DNA from 2 places in the Clostridium sardiniense genome. Region 2 is predicted to be linked to the other one. Evidence: a T-box and tRNA genes for the amino acid it is inferred to sense, from the RefSeq annotation. Region 2 holds a T-box; the other holds one or more tRNA genes.
What was found. The T-box of region 2 lies ahead of pheS (phenylalanine--tRNA ligase subunit alpha). A T-box ahead of a tRNA ligase gene usually reads a tRNA of that ligase, here a tRNA-Phe.
Positions count from the first base shown of each region.

Region 1 (4,716 bases), on a different contig from region 2:
CAAGATGAATTTAATAAAGATTATTATAAAAAGATACATAACTTTCTTGTGAATCAATATAGTACAAAAACAATATATCCTGATAAATACGATATATTTAATGCGCTTCATTTTACCCCTTATAAAGATGTAAAAGTTGTTATACTTGGTCAAGATCCATATCATGGTCCAAATCAAGCGCACGGTCTTAGTTTTTCAGTTAAACCTGGAAATAGAATTCCACCATCATTAGTAAATATATATAAAGAGCTCAACCATGATCTAGGGTGCTACATACCTAATAATGGGTATTTAAAAAAATGGGCCGATCAGGGAGTACTTTTATTAAACACAACACTTACTGTAGAGGCTAGAAAAGCAAATTCACATCAAAGAATAGGTTGGTCTATATTTACTGATAAGATTATTTCTTTATTAAACGAAAGAAAAGATCCAATAGTATTTATACTTTGGGGAAATAACGCAATTAAAAAGAAAGATCTAATCACTAACCCTATACATTATATAATACAATCAGTTCATCCAAGTCCCCTATCAGCTTCGAGAGGTTTCTTTGGATCTAAACCTTTTTCTAAAACTAATAGCTTTTTAGAAAGTGTTAATAAAAGTCCAATTGATTGGCAAATTGAAAATCTATAATTTTTAATGTTTCTTATAAAAAAGATGATTAATGAGAATTACTTCTCATTAATCATCTAACACTTTGAACTTATTTATTCTTCCTAAAAAAGGTATGTATTATTTAAAATACATACCTAATAAAATTCCATCTATATGTTTTGTTTTACAGTAATAATCATTTTTTTATATTGTTCATCTGTTATTAAATCATATCTTTTCATTATGATTAGGGTTTCTTCATCATAAAGAGGTTTCTTCAAATCCTCATTATCCTTACATACTAAAATAGACTTTCTTCCTACTAATAAAGCTATAAAGACTAGAATTGCAGATGTTAATACAAATTCCATTTTCATATTCTCCAGTAAAACATTATATTTATATAATATTATGCTTTAATGCTAAGTATGATTCCAATTTACTTAAAACTTTTAAGCCTTTTATAAAATGTATATGCTAAAGTAGATATTATTCCAATCACGCCTCCTAGCGAAAAGAATAAAACCACTTCTCCTATTAATGTCCCAATTAAAACTCCACTTCCCACTCCAAATGCTATTCCTTTTGCAACTAACTCATATTCGTATTCTGTTAAATTAGCTTTCTCAAACACCATCATCACTCCCAAACCCATAATCTTACTTTTATTATAAAATATACTTCTTAATAATTTCTTAAGCAAAGCTTAAATAACACTTATATAAAAAGAAAATATTTTTTAATTGTGATACTCTCTTATAGCTTACTTAGTTTTAATTTGAATACTTTATTATATTATATACTATTTAATGAGTTATTATTTACAATTTAATTACAAATTTGGTGTGTACAGGTTAATATTTTATATAAATAAAGGATAGACTATCCTTTATATCTATCCTTATACTATCTTTAAATTATACTATTTTACTTCCATGTAATTCTTTTGCATTTGTCATATTATATATATGCTCTCTATTATTACAATTTATACCGCCACCAGGCATTATGATAATTCTATCACCAGCATATTCAACTAATTCTTTTAATTTATCTAAGTTATTTGGAGCGTTGGTTGATCCACCTTTTGTAAGTATTCTATCTATTCCAAGATCAACTAATACATCTATAGCAGAATTTTTGTCCTCAATTTCATCAAATGCCATGTGGAAAGTTGTACTTAAACTTCCAGCCTCTTCTTTCAGTATTTTGTTTCTTTCTATGTCTATACTATTATCATCATTTAAAATACCAAAAACTACACCATTTACTCCAAGCTCTTTACATATCCTAATATCTTCTTTCATTATTTCAAACTCTTCATCTGAATAATTAAAATCTCCACCTCTAGGTCTTATTATTACGTTTATAGGTATATCTATATCGCAAACAGATTTTTTTATTGTTCCATAGCTAGGAGTTGTGCCCCCTTCTTGAAGGTTATCACATAGTTCTATTCTATCTCCTCCATTTTTGAAAGCAGCTATAGCCTCCTTATAATTTCCCACACATACCTCTAATTTCATCCCTCTTCACCTCTTATAAAAAATAAAAAGCACTAACAAAAGTTAGTGCTTTCTGGTGGCTCGAGTAGGAATCGAACCTACGACACGCGGATCTTCAATCCGCTGCTCTACCAACTGAGCTATCGAGCCATACAAACCTAGCAACGTCCTACTCTCCCACACAGTCTCCCGTGCAGTACCATTGGCGCTATAGAGCTTAACTTTCCTGTTCGGAATGGAAAGGAGTGTTTCCTCTATGCCATCATCACTAGATACAAACATATTATAACTAATATTTAGTAAAGTGTCAAAGACTTTTTTTTATTTTTTATAATGTTTTTTATCTCTTTTTATTTAACTACTAAATTATTATACACGGTTATACAAAAGTAAAAATAAATATAATAAATTTAATTTATATAATAATTTATTCTGTCCATAATACAAAGAGACTGCTCAATACAGTCTCCTATTCCTTATTAATCAATTTTATATTTCAAACTCACTATTATTTTTATCTATAAATCCTACTTTTACTTCACAATTTAATTTTTCTTCTAGCAATTTTGCAAGCTCATCTCTTGCAGATATAACTTCATCATAGTTTTTATCAGTAAATCCATCTATAGGGAAAAATATATTCTTACTTTCTGATACTATCTTCCCATGTTCACTTTGTCTCCATATCCATCTCCTTGTTCTAACCCTATCTCCTGCAAAATATATTAATTCATCATCTTCTAAGTATTCCTTCTCTTCTGAGCCAAATGGAATGAAACTATCTCCTTTTTTTGAGAATTTAACATAAATATCTCCACCAACAGTATCAATGTCATGTGCTCCTAGCGGAACTAGATATTTTAAAGAAATAGCGTTTCCAAGATTAACTATAGGATTAATATTAGGCAATCCTTTCTTTTTAGCTACTCTAGTAAGCATTGCCTCATTTGATGCCATAAACTTATTAGGATTAATATCCAAGCTTTTAAAAGCATCTCTATAATAAATTATTTCTTCTAGTTCTTTAACTTTTTTACCTTCGAATTTTCTTTCATCTAGTTCTATAATATTTTTTAATAATTCATTGATCTCAATATTATCCTTAGAATTATCAATACCTTTTGCTACTACTACCCCAAAACATACATTGTCGAGTTTATTAAAAACATCTCTATCTACTATAAATTTCATATTAGCCCCCTAAATACTTATTAACATATAATTGTAATATTTCTAATGTTTTGTATTATAAACATTCCAGTAGATGGAATGTCAATACTTATCAACTAATATTTGAATTTCTGTTACTATTTCAGATTCTTTGTTTGTTAATCCAAAATCTATCAATGTTATTTCTACTGAATCTTCTAACATCTTATAGCCTTTATTTTCAATATACTTTAGTAACTTTTCATAATATAAAGGTGATTCTTCATGAGTTCCGTTAAACCTTACACATACATAAGTGCCTTTAGGTAATACTTTTAAGAATCGTTTATTATAATTCTCACCTTCTACTATAACAAAAATTGAATCATACCCTTGAAATATCCTTTCCCTTAGTTTTTCTAAAGAAATTGATACTCCAACCTTTCCATTAAAGATTGAAGCTTTTTCATTTGCTGTTATTTCTAACTTTCTAATAGATAGTTCTAAATCATCAAAGGTTTTTATCTTTTGTCTTAAAATAGCAACAATTCTACTATCAAATTCAATTTCTTGTATAATATCTAAATTATCATAACGTCTTGCATAGTTAATAGTCTCTATTCTTTTTTGTATTTTATCTTTTATAAACTCCATCTCTTTTATCTTTTCTTCAGTTATCTTTTTTTGAGTTTCAAATAAATCCATAATATTATCTATACTTCTATTATCTAAATGCTGTTTTATTTTATTTAGTGGTGTACCTAATGCCTTTAAATACTTTATTGTATTTAATTGCTCAAATTGCTCTGTGGAATAATATCTATATCCATTCTCCTTATTTATAAATCTTGGCTTAAATAAGTCAATTTCATCATAATATCTTAATGTTTTACTATTAATATCAAATAACTTTGATATCTCACCAATTGTAAATAGATTTTTCATTTTGTATCTCCTATATTATCAAGCAATTTTTAGTATTATTTTACCATAATATAAACCTAAAAATTTCTATAACAAAAAATACTGCAAATTCATTTATTAATAATGCAGTATCAACATTTATTATATTTATTGTTGTATATAATTTAAAATTATGAACCTTAATTTCCGAAACATAATTGTAAAGCTTTCTTTAATGCCTCATCAAGGAAACACCAATCATAGATTCCTTCTCATTCCTTATAAGTAAAATTCATACATAAGTATTTTCTCTAAAGTATTGCCATAACTTTTCAAAGTATCTATCTGTACGAAACCATACTTTTCATATAAATTTTCTTCTCCGGTTGCAATATATATTTTCTCAAAACCTTCTCTTTTAGCATACTCAAAAACCTTTTTAATCATCTTCTCACTGACCCTATTTCCCCTGTACTTTTCATCAACAAATACAAATCCAATCCATGGTGTATAAGTACAGTTAGGAATATAATCTGTTTTGGTTATTGTACAAAATCCT
Region 1 covers NZ_JAIKTU010000021.1:658-5,373, forward strand. Annotated here, with positions in the region: gene K5V21_RS17850 (uracil-DNA glycosylase) at 1-639, shown strand, start outside; gene K5V21_RS17855 (hypothetical protein) at 771-971, opposite strand; gene K5V21_RS17860 (hypothetical protein) at 1,040-1,240, opposite strand; gene K5V21_RS17865 (copper homeostasis protein CutC) at 1,518-2,126, opposite strand; tRNA gene K5V21_RS17870 (tRNA-Phe) at 2,180-2,255, opposite strand; rRNA gene rrf (5S ribosomal RNA) at 2,262-2,378, opposite strand; gene K5V21_RS17880 (B3/B4 domain-containing protein) at 2,595-3,296, opposite strand; gene K5V21_RS17885 (MerR family transcriptional regulator) at 3,378-4,199, opposite strand; gene K5V21_RS17890 (GNAT family N-acetyltransferase) at 4,437-4,716, opposite strand, start outside.
Region 1: it has a tRNA-Phe gene. The T-box ahead of pheS (phenylalanine--tRNA ligase subunit alpha) is inferred to sense a tRNA for this amino acid. The anticodon was not compared.

Region 2 (4,716 bases):
AAGCTTTTTCAACAACTATAGTGTTCGTTTTAATTTCTCTTTTATCAAATGCATGCATAGGTTCTCCTATTTCAAGCATTACAAAATTAGTTATATCAACTATATTATTTATAGGTCTAACACCAGCTTCTAAAAGTCTATCTTGCATCCACTTAGGTGATGGTCCTATCTTTACATTTTTAACGCCTCTTGCCATATATCTTCTACATAAAGAGTCCTTAACTTCAACTGTTAATTCATCATTTATATTTATATTTGAAGTAGTTTTATACTCCATATTTGGCATCTTATATGTTGTTCTAAGAGTTGCAGCTGTTTCTCTTGCCATTCCTACCATACTTAAGCAATCTGGTCTATTTGATGTAATATCAAAATCTAAAGTTTCTTTCTTAAGTCCTAAATATTCTTTAATTTCAACACCTAAAGGAGCATCTGATGGAAGAATCATAAGTCCATCAACTTCATCTTCCCCCTTAAGTCCAAGTTCAGCTTCTGAGCAGAACATACCATTAGAAACAATCCCTCTAAGTTTTCCCTTTTTAATTTCTGTTCCATCTGCTAATGTTGATTTGTGAAGGGCAACCGGTACAATATCTCCAACCTTCATGTTTGTTGCAGCAGTTACTATTTGAAGATCTTCATCTTCTCCAATATCAACAAGACATACGTTTAGTTTTTCTGCATCTGGATGTTTTTCAATAGACTTAAACTTACAAGTAACAACTCTATTTATAAGATCTCCTTGAACTATTATTCCTTCTAATGCTGATCCTGTAAGAGTTAATAAATCTCCAAGTTCTGTAGCATTTACATTTATATCAACATAATCATTTAACCAACTATATGGTACTTTCATTTTCTTACCTCCTGTTTTTAAACTAAAATATTTTAGAATTGATCTAAAAATCTCATATCACTTTCGTATAATAATCTTATATCATCTATACCATACTTAAGCATAACCATTCTATCAACACCAAATCCGAATGCAAATCCTGAATATTCTTCTGGATCTATGTTACAATTTCTAAGTACTTGAGGATGAACCATACCGCAACCTAATATTTCAATCCAGCCGCTTCCTTTACACACTTTACATCCTTTACCTCCACAAACAAAGCATGTTGCATCCATTTCTGCTGAAGGTTCTGTAAATGGGAAATGGTGAGGTCTAAATTTAGTTTTAACTTTATTTCCAAACATCTTCTTTGCAAATAATTCTAGTGTTCCTTTAAGATCTGCAAATGTAACACCTTTATCAATTACTAACCCTTCCATTTGATAGAATATAGGTGAATGTGTTGCATCAACATCATCTGATCTATAAACTTTTCCTGGTGAGATCATCTTAATTGGTGGCTTTTGATTTTCCATAGTTCTAACTTGAACTGGAGAAGTTTGAGTTCTTAAAACAAGATTATCATTTATGTAGAATGTATCTTGCTCACTTCTAGCTGGATGATCCTTTGGTATATTTAAAGCTTCAAAGTTATATTTATCAAGTTCTATCTCTGGACCTTCTTCAATAGTGAATCCCATTGAAACAAATATATCTTTCATACTTTCAAGAGTTAAGTCTAATGGATGTCTCTTTCCTAATCTGTTCTTCTTTCCTGGAAGAGAAATATCTATTACCTCATTAGCTAACTTTTCATTCTTTTCTTTATTCTTTATTTCCTTGGAAATATTTTCTATTTTTCCTTCTAAAGTAGCCTTTACTTCGTTGACCATCTTACCTACTAAAGGTCTTTCTTCTTTTGATACATCTTTCATACCTCTAAGTATAGTTGTAAGTTCTCCTTTTTTACCAAGGTACTTTACTCTTATTTCTTCAATTTCTGAAGAAGTCTTAGCATTTGTTATTTCTTTTAATGCTACTTCTTGAATATTTTTTAATTGTTCTTGCATATTCAAATTCTCCTTTCTTAACAATTCCAAATTAATTTTACATAAAAAAAACCGCCCCTATAACAAGGGACGGATTATCCGCGTTACCACCCTAATTGGTCTAATACAAAAATAAATAGACCCAACTCGTAAATTTAACGATTTTACCCGCTAACTACTACTTAAATTCATAGTTAGAACTCCCAAGTGAACTTCAATATAACGTTTTTAAAACAGCTTACAGTCTATGGCCATTTCTCCCTAAAAAAACTAATTATACCTACTCTCTTGATCAACGCTTTATTAATTTAAAATTATACTTTAGATTATACATATTATTTTCTAAAATTACAATAGTCTTCTTATTTGTCTAACTCTTTCATAAAGAATTATAGAAGTGGCTACTCCTACATTTAATGATTCCGCTCCTCCTGGCATAGGTATTTTTACCTTTTTATCTGATATATTATAAATTTCATCGGATACTCCGTTACCTTCATTCCCTACTGTTATAACTATCTTACCAGTTAAATCTTCATCAAAAAAGTCATTTTTCCCTTCTAATGAAGTAGCTACTAATGAAAATCCTCTTTCTTTTAAATCATTAATTATACTAAAATCATCGTCTTGTATTATTGGTATATAAAACATAGATCCCATTGTAGATCTTATTGTTTTATCATTATATATATCAACTGTACCTTTTGTTAATATAATCCCATCAATCCCAGCTGCATGTGCCGTTCTTATTATAGTTCCAAGATTACCAGGGTCTTGAACTTTATCACATAGTAGATAAAACTCACCATTTAATAATTTATCATTGCTATCCATTAAGACTACTGCAAGAATTCCTTGTGGATTTTCTGTTCCACAAATCTCTAAAAACAAACTTCTATTTAACTTAAATATTTTACCACTATAATTATATTTTTCTATAAGCTCTGTTATCTTACTCTCTAATTCATCAAAACAAAATATAGTTTCTATATTAGCTCCAGCTTTAAGGGCTTCCTCTACTAATCTAAAACCTTCTATTAAATATTTTTTTTGTTTGTTTCTATTTCTTCTATCTTTTAATTTTTTTGTTTCTTTATATATAGCGTTATCTTTACTTTCTATATAAATCAAATTCTGCACCTCATTAGTTAAATTTAACTATCATACCTTCTAACTTGCTTAAGTCTTCAGCAGAACCTATCGCAACAAATATATCTTTACCTTCAACTATGAAATCTGCTGGAGGAGAAAGGTTTATCTCATCATCTCTCTTTATAGCCATAACGTTAATTCCATATTTACTTCTAAGCTTTAATTCACTTATAGTCTTATTCTGCCATTCTTCCGGTGCTTCTATTTCCATAATACTGTAATCTGGTGATAATTCAATAAAGTCTAAAATACTTTCTGAAACTAAATTATGGGCTACTCTAACTCCCATATCTTTTTCAGGTAATATTACTCTATCTGCACCTATCTTATATAATACTTTTGCATGTAAATCACTATTTCCCTTAGCAATTATATATTTAACACCAAGTTCTTTAACTAAAAGTGTAACCATAACACTAGCCTGTATATTAGATCCAATAGTTACAACTGCAACATCAAAGTTTCTAAGTCCTAAAGTTCTAAGTGCACCCTCATCTGTTGCATCCATTTGAACTGCATGAGTAACTTTATCAGATATATCCTGAATTAAATCCTCATCCTTATCTATAACAAGAACATCATTTCCAAGTCCATAAAGAGTTTCAGCTACTGATGATCCGAATCTTCCAAGACCTATAATTACAAATTGCTTCTTTACCATTTAATTCATCCCCTAACCAATTAAAATCTTTCCTTCTGGATATTTATGTGTCTGTTTTTTCTTATTTCTTAAAAATGCTAAAGCTACAGTCATAGGTCCAACTCTACCACAATACATTGTTATCATTATTATTATTTTTCCTGCTGTGCTTAATCTTTGAGTAACTCCAGTTGTAAGTCCAACTGTACCAAAGGCCGATGTTGCTTCATAAAGTATATTTATAAATGATTCATTTGGATCCGTAATAGATAATAACATAGAGACCCCTATAACAAGAGCCATACCTATTATTAAAAGAGCAAATGATTTATAAACTAACTCTTTTGAAAATCTTCTACCAAAAACTTGTGTATCTTCTCTACCTCTTATAACTGATATAACAGTTAAAATAACTATACCAAATGTTGCTGTCTTAAGTCCACCTGCTGTTGATCCTGGTGATCCACCAATAAACATTAATATTATAGTTAGGAACTTTCCTGAATTCGTCATCCCATCTGTAGATACGCTATTAAATCCAGCAGTTCTTGGTGACGCTGAAGCAAAATAAGAATTAAGTATCTTATCTCCGAATCCCATATTTCCTATAGTTTGAGGGTTATTCATTTCAAATAGATACATTAATATAGTTCCACCAATTAATAGTACCACTGTAATTAATATTACTATCTTTGAATGTACAGATAACTTCCTAAGACCTCTGTAATTATATAATTCAAGCCATACAGTAAAACCAAGTCCACCTATTATAATTAAACTACTTATAGTAAGTAATACTACAGCATTACTTGAATATGCAGTAACTGAGCTAAATCCTCCAAACAAATCAAAACCTGCATTACAGAAAGCTGATATTGAATGGAATATACTAAAATAGACTCCTTTTAGAAATCCAAATTGCGGAATAAATTGCGTAGATAATAAAAGCGCTCCAAAAAATTGCACTGAAAAGGTAAAACCTAAGACATACCTTACCATTCTAACTAATCCTTGAATATTAAATGTATTCATAGCCT
Region 2 covers NZ_JAIKTU010000004.1:65,471-70,186, forward strand. Annotated here, with positions in the region: gene pheT (phenylalanine--tRNA ligase subunit beta) at 1-856, opposite strand, end outside; gene pheS (phenylalanine--tRNA ligase subunit alpha) at 889-1,908, opposite strand; T-box leader at 1,971-2,192, opposite strand; gene K5V21_RS05400 (TrmH family RNA methyltransferase) at 2,236-3,018, opposite strand; gene K5V21_RS05405 (potassium channel family protein) at 3,032-3,700, opposite strand; gene K5V21_RS05410 (TrkH family potassium uptake protein) at 3,713-4,716, opposite strand, start outside.